2 regions of the Bacillus sp. JJ1127 genome follow, and region 1 is predicted to be linked to the other one. Evidence: riboswitches for the same ligand, from Rfam matches in the RefSeq annotation. Region 1 holds a riboswitch; the other holds the start of a gene.

Evidence for each region. A riboswitch is a leader RNA that binds a small molecule or an ion and turns the genes downstream of it on or off. The one in region 1 is predicted to bind FMN.
Region 2: linked by a shared signal. The riboswitch ahead of V7183_RS11265 (ECF transporter S component) and the one ahead of ribD (bifunctional diaminohydroxyphosphoribosylaminopyrimidine deaminase/5-amino-6-(5-phosphoribosylamino)uracil reductase RibD) in region 1 are both predicted to bind FMN.

What each region holds. Positions count from the first base shown of each region.
Region 1 covers NZ_JBALQK010000009.1:9,122-14,522, reverse strand. The annotation lists gene V7183_RS01610 (LacI family DNA-binding transcriptional regulator) at 1-522, opposite strand, end outside; gene V7183_RS01605 (GNAT family N-acetyltransferase) at 635-1,111, opposite strand; gene V7183_RS01600 (alpha/beta hydrolase) at 1,198-2,121, shown strand; gene V7183_RS01595 (DUF2552 family protein) at 2,138-2,383, opposite strand; partial or broken gene V7183_RS01590 (CDGSH iron-sulfur domain-containing protein) at 2,487-2,728, shown strand; FMN riboswitch at 2,921-3,065, shown strand; gene ribD (bifunctional diaminohydroxyphosphoribosylaminopyrimidine deaminase/5-amino-6-(5-phosphoribosylamino)uracil reductase RibD) at 3,372-4,484, shown strand; gene ribE (riboflavin synthase) at 4,466-5,110, shown strand; gene V7183_RS01575 (bifunctional 3,4-dihydroxy-2-butanone-4-phosphate synthase/GTP cyclohydrolase II) at 5,123-5,401, shown strand, end outside.
Region 2 covers NZ_JBALQK010000100.1:26,180-31,580, reverse strand. The annotation lists gene V7183_RS11280 (cob(I)yrinic acid a,c-diamide adenosyltransferase) at 1-545, shown strand, start outside; gene V7183_RS11275 (peptidoglycan DD-metalloendopeptidase family protein) at 630-1,244, shown strand; gene V7183_RS11270 (hypothetical protein) at 1,274-1,957, opposite strand; FMN riboswitch at 2,212-2,349, shown strand; gene V7183_RS11265 (ECF transporter S component) at 2,513-3,091, shown strand; gene V7183_RS11260 (ferredoxin) at 3,210-3,458, opposite strand; gene V7183_RS11255 (helix-turn-helix domain-containing protein) at 3,766-4,827, shown strand; gene V7183_RS11250 (RecQ family ATP-dependent DNA helicase) at 4,817-5,401, shown strand, end outside.

The sequences.
Region 1 (5,401 bases):
TTCCTCATCTTCTGTCTCTTCTCCAATATAAACAAGAAAATGACAACCCTTTTCTTTTAGCAAAATTACAGCTTTTCTAGCACTTTCGTAATAATCCAAAGGAGATACTATTTCGTCAAGTACAACAAATGGAATCGATAGTTTTCCCAGATGCCGAAATACATCGCGCGTCATAATAGCACCAGCAATATCACTTTGTATCAGCATATCTATATATCCATTCTTATTTTCTATATTACAAACAATAATTTGATAACCCTCTTTATATGCAGCTTCCTCTATTGAACGAAGCAAAGTTATGTATGATGGATCACGTAAATTTGATACGAGTATAGCAATCATTGTTGAGGACTTTTTAAATAATGCTTTTGCTGCCCCATTCGGTCTATAGTGTAATTCCTCAATTGCTTGCTTTACTTGTTTTACTGTATCTTCATGAACATACCCTTTTTCATTAATTACTCGTGAAACGGTTGCGACTGAAACACCGGCCAATTTTGCAACATCACGTATGGTTGCCACATCGTCACCCCTTAATATGGTAATAGCTTACAATTTTAAACTAAAACAAAATATGACATTCGTCAAGGTAATTGTTTTATATTTCTGAAAATTGTTACATAAAACAAACTTTTTACAACTTACATTCTAGTTGGATTTCATGCAAGATTTCGATGTTATCATAGCCAACAAATGGAATTTCTTTCTTTATCTTTCGTGCCTCTTTCACAGCATCAATATACAAATTTGTCATTGTAAAATCACGCTTCTGATAAAAACGAAGTGCATTTGTATTGTCATTTGTAGTAATTAACCATACCTTTTTACAACATTGTTCCCGAGCCATCTCAATTACACACTCTACAAGCTTTGTTCCAATTCCTTTCTTTTCTTCAAGGCTATCCAATGATACAATCTCACAAATACTCTCTGTTAATTCGAAGGTTATAATTCCTACTATTCTGTTATTTTCAACTGCAACAAAACCAGGTAATTCGTCTAAGCGATGAGCTCTTCCCCTTGAAACCATCAGTGTACTTCCCCAATTCTCACACATAAACAGCCGAATTGTTTCTCTCATTTCTTCTGTAATTTTTTGTATGTGAACCATGCTCTACTTCTCCCCTTTTTCCATCATTGTGATACAATATAAGTGTATCACAATGATGGAAAGGTATTTGGAGGATGAGGTAAGGTATGAAACGTTTTTTCACAGCATTACTCACTATACTAGGTGCGTTAATTGGCATTGGTATTTTCTTTACCAATAAAGTAATGTATTTAAAGAAAAAAACAGAGGAAGAAATTTTAGAGCGTGAAACGAAAAAACATTTTCGTTTAGAAGATTTTAACGCGGTTCCAAAAGAAGAAATTCACATTCCTTCTCAATTTGGATATGATATTCACGGATACTACATTCCTGCTGGTCATTCCAATAAATTTATGATTTTTTGTCACGGTGTAACTGTAAACAAAATAAACTCTGTCAAATATGCAAACTTATTTTTAAGTAGAGGATATAACGTATTTATTTATGACCATCGTCGCCACGGTAAAACAGGTGGTAAAACGACGAGCTATGGTTATTATGAAAAACACGATTTAAAGTCTGTAGTTGACTGGCTAAAAAATCGCTTTGGAAAAGACATTATCTTAGGTATTCATGGTGAATCGATGGGAGCTGCAACACTTCTTCAATATGCAGGACTCGTAGAAGACGGCGCCGATTTCTATATTGCAGATTGTCCTTTCTCTGATTTTCACGGGCAGCTACAACACCGTTTAAAGGCTGAATTCCATTTACCAAAATGGCCATTATTGCCTTTAGCAAATGCATTTTTAAAAGTGCGTGATGGCTATACGATACGTGAAGTTTCACCAATTGATTGTATAAAGAATATAAACAATCCCGTTCTCTTTATTCATAGTAAAGACGATGATTACATTTTATGCGATATGACAAAAGCACTCTATGAAGCAAAAGAGAACAATAAGCAACTCTATATTGCAGAGCATGGTGCACACGCTTGCTCTTATAATGAAAACAAACAAGAATACGAAGCTGCAATCGATCAATTTTTAGGAACATATGTAAAAGAAACAAAAAACAGGCTTGCGTAAGCCTGTTTTTTTCATGTTACTGCGCTAAAACATCTGTAACTTGTTCCATATTTTCCGCAATCCACTTCACTGCCTCATCAAGCGTTGGGAACTCCGTCGTTTGAAAGGTTACCTCATCTTGAAGCAGCCACACATCTTTCTGTTCTTGTCCCACACCTGCAATCGACCAATGAAGTAAACTGTATGGATGGTTATCATTCAAAAATGATGCCCAAGTGCGCTCATTTGCGATATTTTGTAGTGTAAGTAATTGTTTATCCATGTTTCGTCACCTTACTATAGTCAATTATAAACGTTATTATAACACTCTCCTCTGCTTGAGACAAAGAGAGGTTTTTTTATTGTCAAGTTTCCCCTCCAATTATATGATAGACTTAAGCGTTTGGAAGGAGGGATAAAGTTGGCAAAAGTACAAATTAAAGTGAATGATAATGGCTCGTTTCGCATTACAGGGGATGTGGAATTAGTTGATTCACAAGGGAATGTATTCCCAGCAAAACCTGCATTTTCTTTATGTCGCTGCGGTTTATCAAAAAACATGCCTTATTGCGATGCTTCACATAAAGGGAAATTTGAATCTATCGTTCGCGCTCCAGAAACAAAATAACCATTAAGAAGCATGTACATTCATTTGTACATGCTTCTTATATGTCCCGTAGCGGACAATATTTCCTACTAAATATTGTTTTCCTTCTCTCATCTATCAATGGTTTTTCCGCCCTTCATTTTCATACAATTCTTCACATTCAAATATTTTTTGCTATCCTTTTTTCTTTTTTGTGCTATAATGTGAGCAAACAGCATCCTTCGGGGTCGGGTGAAATTCCCAACCGGCGGTGATGAAGTGCACACTTCTAAGTCCGTGACCCGTTTTCAAGTTTGGAAACGGTGGATCTAGTGAAACTCTAGGGCCGACAGTATAGTCTGGATGGGAGAAGGATATGTTTTCTAGTGCTTATATATAGCGAATACACTCTTATTTTGGCATACACATTTTTAAAGATTCTCTTTACTGTATATGTTTTATTTCATATACCTATGTTTTTATGCTGAAATAAAAAGATACGACTAGCGTATGAAAAATTGATAGTTTGCTAGGCTTCTTTCTAATGCAAAAATATCAAGCATCGTTAGGTTTCTTTCCTATACTTTCGTATTCGAACTATATTTCTAGAAATCACGTCTCCCAAACCCCAAGGATAATAATATCCTTGGGGTTTTTTGATTTTTTCTTAGGAGAGGTGAAGCGAATGACAGACCAAGAATATATGAGGATTGCCCTACAGTTAGCACAAAGTACTATGGGGCAAACGAGTCCAAATCCAATGGTCGGTGCTGTTGTTGTAAAAGATGGAAACATCGTCGGAATGGGTGCCCATCTCCGTGCAGGTGAAGAGCATGCAGAGGTTCATGCCCTTCAAATGGCAGGTGATCAGGCGTATGGCGCTACTGTATACGTAACCCTTGAGCCATGCAGTCATTTTGGAAAAACACCGCCATGCTGTGAGTTGCTCATTGAGAAGCAAGTAAAACGTGTTGTAATTGCTTCTCTCGATTCCAATCCACTTGTTTCAGGTAGTGGCAAAAAACGGTTACAAGATGCAGGGATCCATGTAACGACTGGTGTTCTTGAAGAGGAATCCCTCTCATTAAACCGATACTTTTTTCACTACATGAAAACAAAACAGCCATTTGTAACAATAAAGACCGCAATGAGTTTGGATGGAAAAATAGCGACCGTTACTGGAGAAAGTAAATGGATTACAGGTGAAAAAGCTCGTAAGGACGTTCATCAATACCGTCATACACACGATGCCATTCTTGTTGGCGTAAATACTGTGATAACCGATAATCCACATTTAACAACCAGGCTTCCAAACGGTGGACAAAATCCGATTCGAATTATTTTAGATACACACTTACGAATTCCGCAGTCCTCTCATGTCATTACTGATGGGTTAGCGCCAACATGGATCATTGTTGGAAAAAATGTAAGAAAAGAAAAAATAGATGCTTATGAATCTCAAAATGTATCTGTATTTCAGATGAAAAAGAGTCAAATTGAAGTACGGGACCTCCTTTCTCTTCTTGGAGAGAAGCAAATTCTTTCACTCCTTATTGAGGGGGGACAATCGGTCCATGCAAGCTTTTTAGAAGCTAAATGCTTCAATGAAATCGTGACCTATATAAGTCCAAAATTAATTGGTGGAAAAGATGCACCAACTTGGTTTGGTGGTACTGGTTTTATAAAACTGCAAGATGCACTTTCCTTAGAAATTCAAGAGATGAAACAAATTGGCGATGATATAAAAATCATTGCAAGTAAGCGAAGTGAGGTGCCTACATGTTTACAGGGATTGTAGAAGAGCTAGGAACTATTTCGAATATAAAGCAAAGCGGAGAAGCAATGGAACTAACCATCCATGCAAATTCGATTTTATCCGACGTCAAATTAGGTGATAGTATCGCTGTTAACGGAATCTGTTTAACCGTTACTTCTTTTACCGCATCTTCTTTTACTGTTGATGCCATGCCTGAAACAATGAAATCAACGTCACTTTGTATGCTAAAGCCTCGTTCTAAAGTGAATTTAGAACGAGCAATGGCTGCAAACGGACGCTTTGGTGGGCACTTTGTCACAGGTCATATTGATGGAGTCGGTACCATTGTAAGTAAAAAACAGCACTTCAATGCTATATATTACAAAATTGGAATTCCAAATGATTTACTTCGGTATTGTTTACAAAAAGGATCTGTGGCTGTTGATGGTACAAGTTTAACAATATTTGATATAGATGAATCTTCCATTACAATCTCACTCATCCCGCACACAGTAAGCGAATCTATTATTGGTGAAAAGGTAGCTGGAGATATTGTGAACATTGAATGTGACATGATTGGAAAATATATCGAGCATTTTATTTCAAAGCCAGCAAAGCGAGGTAGTTCAGTTACAGAAAGTTTTTTACAAGAAAACGGATTTCTATAAGGGGGATACACAATGTTTCATCGGATTGAAGAAGCACTAGAAGATTTAAAACAAGGAAAAGTCGTTATTGTATGTGATGATGAAAACCGCGAAAACGAAGGCGATTTTATTGCTTTAGCAGAGTACATTACACCAGAAACAATTAATTTTATGATTACACATGGCCGTGGTCTCGTCTGTGTACCAATTACGGAGCAATATGCAGAGCGCTTACAACTAGAGCCTATGGTGTCCCATAATACAGATTCTCATCATACTGCGTTCACAGTAAGCATTGATCATATTTCTACA
Region 2 (5,401 bases), on a different contig from region 1:
CGAGTGTAATTGGAAGGCGGGTTGATAAGGATCATATTCGTGTTGAAGCATACGGTACGATTGATGAGGTGAATTCTCATATTGGATATGCGATGACTATGCTGCAGAACGGGCAATTTAAAGACATTTATAGTGAACTTGAAAATATTCAGCATGAATTGTTTGATTGTGGCGGAGATTTAGCGATTGTAGAGAAAAAGATACCTTATAAAGTAAAAGAAGAGATGGTTATATATTTAGAAGAACGAATTGATCATTACATAGAGGAAGCTCCTCCGTTAGAACGTTTTATTTTACCTGGAGGGAGCGGGGCGTCTACAGTGATTCATATTGCTCGTACAGTAACAAGAAGAGCTGAGCGGAACATTGTATCATTAGGGAAACAAGAAGAAATGAATGAAATGGTCTTGCGATATATGAATCGATTATCCGATTATTTATTTGCAATTGCTAGGGTGATTAATACACGTCTACAAATAAAAGATGTTGAATATAATCGAAGTGCAATCGTGTTTCGTGATAAAGAAGAGAAGAAAGTGGAATGAGCCACTTTCTTTTTTTGTATACTTTTTTTCGTATTATACCACAATAGAGAAAGTATGACGGTTATTAGAAAACGGAGGATATATATGAAAGCTTTAAAAGTTAGCGTAATGATGCTGGGATTGTTATTTATATCTCAATTACATGTTTACGCTGAGGACAAACAGTGGACATGGCCTGTTGATGGAAGAATTAGTGATTATTTTGGAACAAGGCATGGAAAACACTATGGAATTGATATAGCAGCCCCAATTGGAACACCAGTTGCGGCTATTCAAGGTGGTGTGGTAACGAAATCTTATTTTTCAAATAGTTATGGACATGTTGTTTTTATTAAGCATGGAGAATATGAAGCTGTTTATGCTCACCTAAATAAGAGATATGTAACTCAAGGGACTCGTATTGCAAGAGGAGAATTGATTGGTGAAGTAGGAAATACAGGTGAATCACGAGGGGCGCATCTACACTTGGAAGTCCATCATGGACGTTGGACAATTGAGAAAAGAAATGCAATGAATCCTTTGCTTGTCTTGAATGAGGAAAAACACCAAGTAGTTTCATCATCACTATATGTCGTGCAAAAGGGAGATACGTTGGCTCGGATTGCACGTAAGTTTGGGACGACAGTTGATGCGATAAAAGCAAAAAATGAGTTGAGGAAAGACCAAATTTATCCAAATCAAAAATTGTATATTAATTAAAACAAGAGCTAGTCGAACTAGCTCTTGTTTTACCAAAAAATAAAGACACATATAAATCCAGAAATAGCTAAATAGCTATAATAGTAAAAGACTTTTGCTCTCGTTTTTTCTTTCGTTCGAAATAATACAATGGTTGGTTCGATTAAGCCGATCGTGAAACATAATAGGCCAAGGAGCATACAACCGATAGAAAAAGAATACAAGGCAACTTGTACTTGAAATGGAAGGAACCATTTTAATGAAAATGCGATAAGTGCGGTATAACAAATGCTGCCAATGTATTTGTTTAATGTTGTATTAGAACGAAAACCTGGAAGCTTTTTAAAAAAGGACCGGGAAACAACCTCAGTTTGTAGAGATGTGTGTTCCTCTATTATTTTTTGAGCTTCTTTTCCTTTATGAAAAAGAGATAGAATCCAGTTGCGTTTCCCTTGGAAAACGAATTGTGAGGTTGTTAAATAGTGATCGACCTTCACTTTTTCCCAACTTTTCCATGTGTGACGCTCACATAACTTCAGTTTACTTTCTGTTTGCTTATCATACTGATAAATGCTTATGCCTTCTTTATCAAAAGTAGCATAGTATGTTTCGCTTGAAAATGTGCCTAAATCAATTGGACAGTAGAAAAGTAATTCTTTTTTTAAATAAAAGTATTCTTTTCGTAAGTTTTTTTTCATCGTTTCTCGAATAGAGTGTCTTTTCTCTTTCTTCATGACATTTCCTCCATATTAAGAAAATGCTCTTATCTTAACAATTCAACATCTTATCACTTTTCTGTATGAATGACTAGGGAATTGAGTAGGAAAAAGCCGAATGATAAAAAATATGGGTTGTATTGTAAAATAGTTGGACGAAATTTTTTGTTGAGAATAAGGGGGGGTAATTAACTTACTTTTAATAAGCTACAATCTTTTTTGTTCACAACTGTATTATATTGGTGTATAATAGGAGAGAAAATAGAATATCGGTCTATCTTCGGGGCAGGGTGAAAATCCCGACCGGCGGTGATGAATAATTATTTTTCGTTCTAAGCCCGCGAGCCGTTAAGGCAGGATTTGGTGTGATTCCAAAGCCGACAGTATAGTCTGGATGGGAGAAGATGGAGGTTCAAGCGTTCAAAAAAGATAAGTGTTTGAACGTCTATTTGATGTGCCTAGAAATTCTCCCTTTGTGTAAAGCACAAAGGGTTTTTTCATGATATGAAAAAATAGGCATAGCAGAACCTTTCCACTTTCCATGAGATGATCGATGGAAAAGGAGAGAGAAGGATGAAACAAAAAAACAGTGTAGTACAAATGGTGAGTGTAGCGATGCTAAGTAGTATTGCGTACCTGCTTATGATGTTGGATTTCCCATTTCCAGGGCTTCCACCGTTCTTAAAAATTGACTTTAGTGATGTACCAGCTTTAATTGCAGCGATTATTTTTAGCCCGGTTGCAGGGGTGGTTGTAGAAGCGATAAAAAATATTCTTCACTATGGGATTCAAGGTAGCTTAACGGGAGTTCCTGTTGGAGAAATAGCAAATTTTATTGCAGGGTGTCTATTTATTGGTCCAGCAGCTTTCCTATTTCGGAAGCATCGCACAGTCAAAAGTTTAACAACAGGGTTGATGTTAGGGACAATTACTATGGCAGTCATTATGAGTGTACTAAATTACTTCATCATTTTACCGGCTTACACTTGGTTTTTAAATTCACCAGCTATGTCTAGCGGTGCTATGCGACAAACAATTGTAACAGCGATATTGCCATTTAATCTAATTAAAGGAATTGTTGTAACGGTCGTATTTGTAGCACTGTTTTCACGCTTAAAAGTATGGGTATTTGCAAAAATGAAAAACGCATAGAAATTTTGGCCATCAGAGGTAAAGATACTGCTGATGACCTTTTAAATGGTAAGCTAGATAAATAACAAAAAATCCCCCTCATAAAGATGAGGGGGGTTTTTTGAAGTTAATAAAAAGACTATTCGAATTTTAAAGCGTCACCGTCAAATGATTCGTCAGCAACTTTAATTGAGTCAGTTGGACAACCTTCAAATGCATCCATCATGTCATCAATTAATACGTCTGGAATTTCAACGATACCTTGGTTATCATCTAATGTTACAAATGCAATACCTTCATCATCATAGTCATAAATGTCTGGTGCAGCAGCTCCGCAAGCTCCGCATGCGATACAAGTATCTTTATCAACGATTGTATATTTTGCCATCTTTTTTCCCTCCTGATCATATGTATGTGAAAATATTCGCTATACAAATTATAACCTTATTGTAAAACGGTTTTTTAAACTTTTCAACATAAAATTATAATGATAATCCTTATCAATTAGAGTGTCAACTTATTTTTAATTTATTTCACAAGATTTTCGAAATGCCTAAATGCCAAGCAGTTTGATACAATAGTAAATATAAAGAGGAACTTTTATCAGTGAAGCATCCTAAGTAATGGGTAGCTTTCAACAATTCGGTGTTTGCAGTCAAGTAATGGACAAATCTTATTGAAAGGCGGAAGCGGTAATGCAGTTACAATATACTTTGTTATATTGTTTAAAACAATTGAATGGTGAAAGAACCGTTTCTTCCATTTACTATCTATTGAAAGGAAAACGTTCTTCACAAACATTACAAGATGGGAATATGTTTCAAATTTCTTTTCTTTTTGGAATATATAAAGCATTAACAAGGTACGATTATAATCAGGAAATTGCGTGTATTTTAAATGCAGAATGGATTGAAATTGTGCATGAAAATACATATGTATTAACAAGTGCTGGAGAGAAGCAATTAAATGGTTGGGAAAAAGCATTGCCCTTTCCGCAGCATTTACACGGTTTACATTATGGTGCTCTTGGTGAAGCTTTTTGGAAGAAGCTCTCATTAATCATTCAAACGGTGTCGAACTTACAACAGCAAAATACAAGATTCATTCCGATTCAACAAGATACAGAGGTAACGATGTGGGTTAAGGAATTTCTCATTGGGTTACCATACGTAAGGAGTGAACTTGCAACAGGACTGTGGGAAGAAATGCATCGACTATTAAAAGAAGTTGATCCAGTAGAAGCAACAATCCTGACCTATCGCTTAACTGGGTATGAACGAATTGGATATACATTGCAACAACTTGCAGAAATTACAAAACAAGATGTGTTCCGCGTACATCTATTATTTTGGGGCACGATTCATTTCTTTATTCAAGCCGTTCGTAAAAAGGAAAAAGAGTTTCCTTTATTGACAAAAATTATTTCCTATCCGAATGAAAGAGCAGATTTATTCAGTTTGTCAACGAGGAAGACGTATCAACTTTGGAAACAAGGCCGTTCTTTAGAAGAAATTGCAACAATTAGAAATTTAAAGCCCGCAACGATAGAAGATCATTTTGTTGAAATAGCGTTAAGAGAACGAGATTTTTCTATTGAGATGTTTGTAGAAAAGAATAAGATAGAGCAAGTGAAAAAAGTTATTGAAACATTACAAACACGCAAGTTACGTGTATTAAAGCAAGCGGTAGGAGAAGAAATTTCTTATTTTGAGGTCCGTCTTGTGTTAGCGCAGATGGAGGGTACAAATGAGACTTGAAGAGCATTTGAATAAGTGGTTTGGATATACTGAATTTCGTCAAGGACAGAAAGGTGTTATTACAGATTTGCTACAGGGGAAAGATGTTGTAGCAATGCTTCCGACTGGGAGAGGGAAATCTATGTGTTATCAACTTCCAGGTCTAATGCAAGAGGGGACAGTGCTGGTTGTATCCCCTTTATTATCTTTAATGGAAGATCAGGTTACACAGCTTAAATATGTCGCGAAAAATCGTGTAATTGCGTTTAATAGTTTTCGGACATTAAGTGAGAAAAGGAAAGCGATTAAAAATTTAGCATCGTATAAATTTGTCTTTGTTTCACCTGAAATGTTGCAATCTGAATTGCTAGTAAAGGAATTAAAAAAGATTCATATTTCCTTGTTTGTTGTAGATGAAGCACATTGTATTTCACAATGGGGATATGATTTTCGGACGGACTATAAAAAGTTAGATCAAGTTATTGTAAGTATTGGTCATCCACCTGTATTGGCACTAACAGCTACAGCAACAAAGGAAGTATTGCAAGATATTGTAGAGAGTTTAAAGCTTACCAATGCAGCTGAACATGTATAT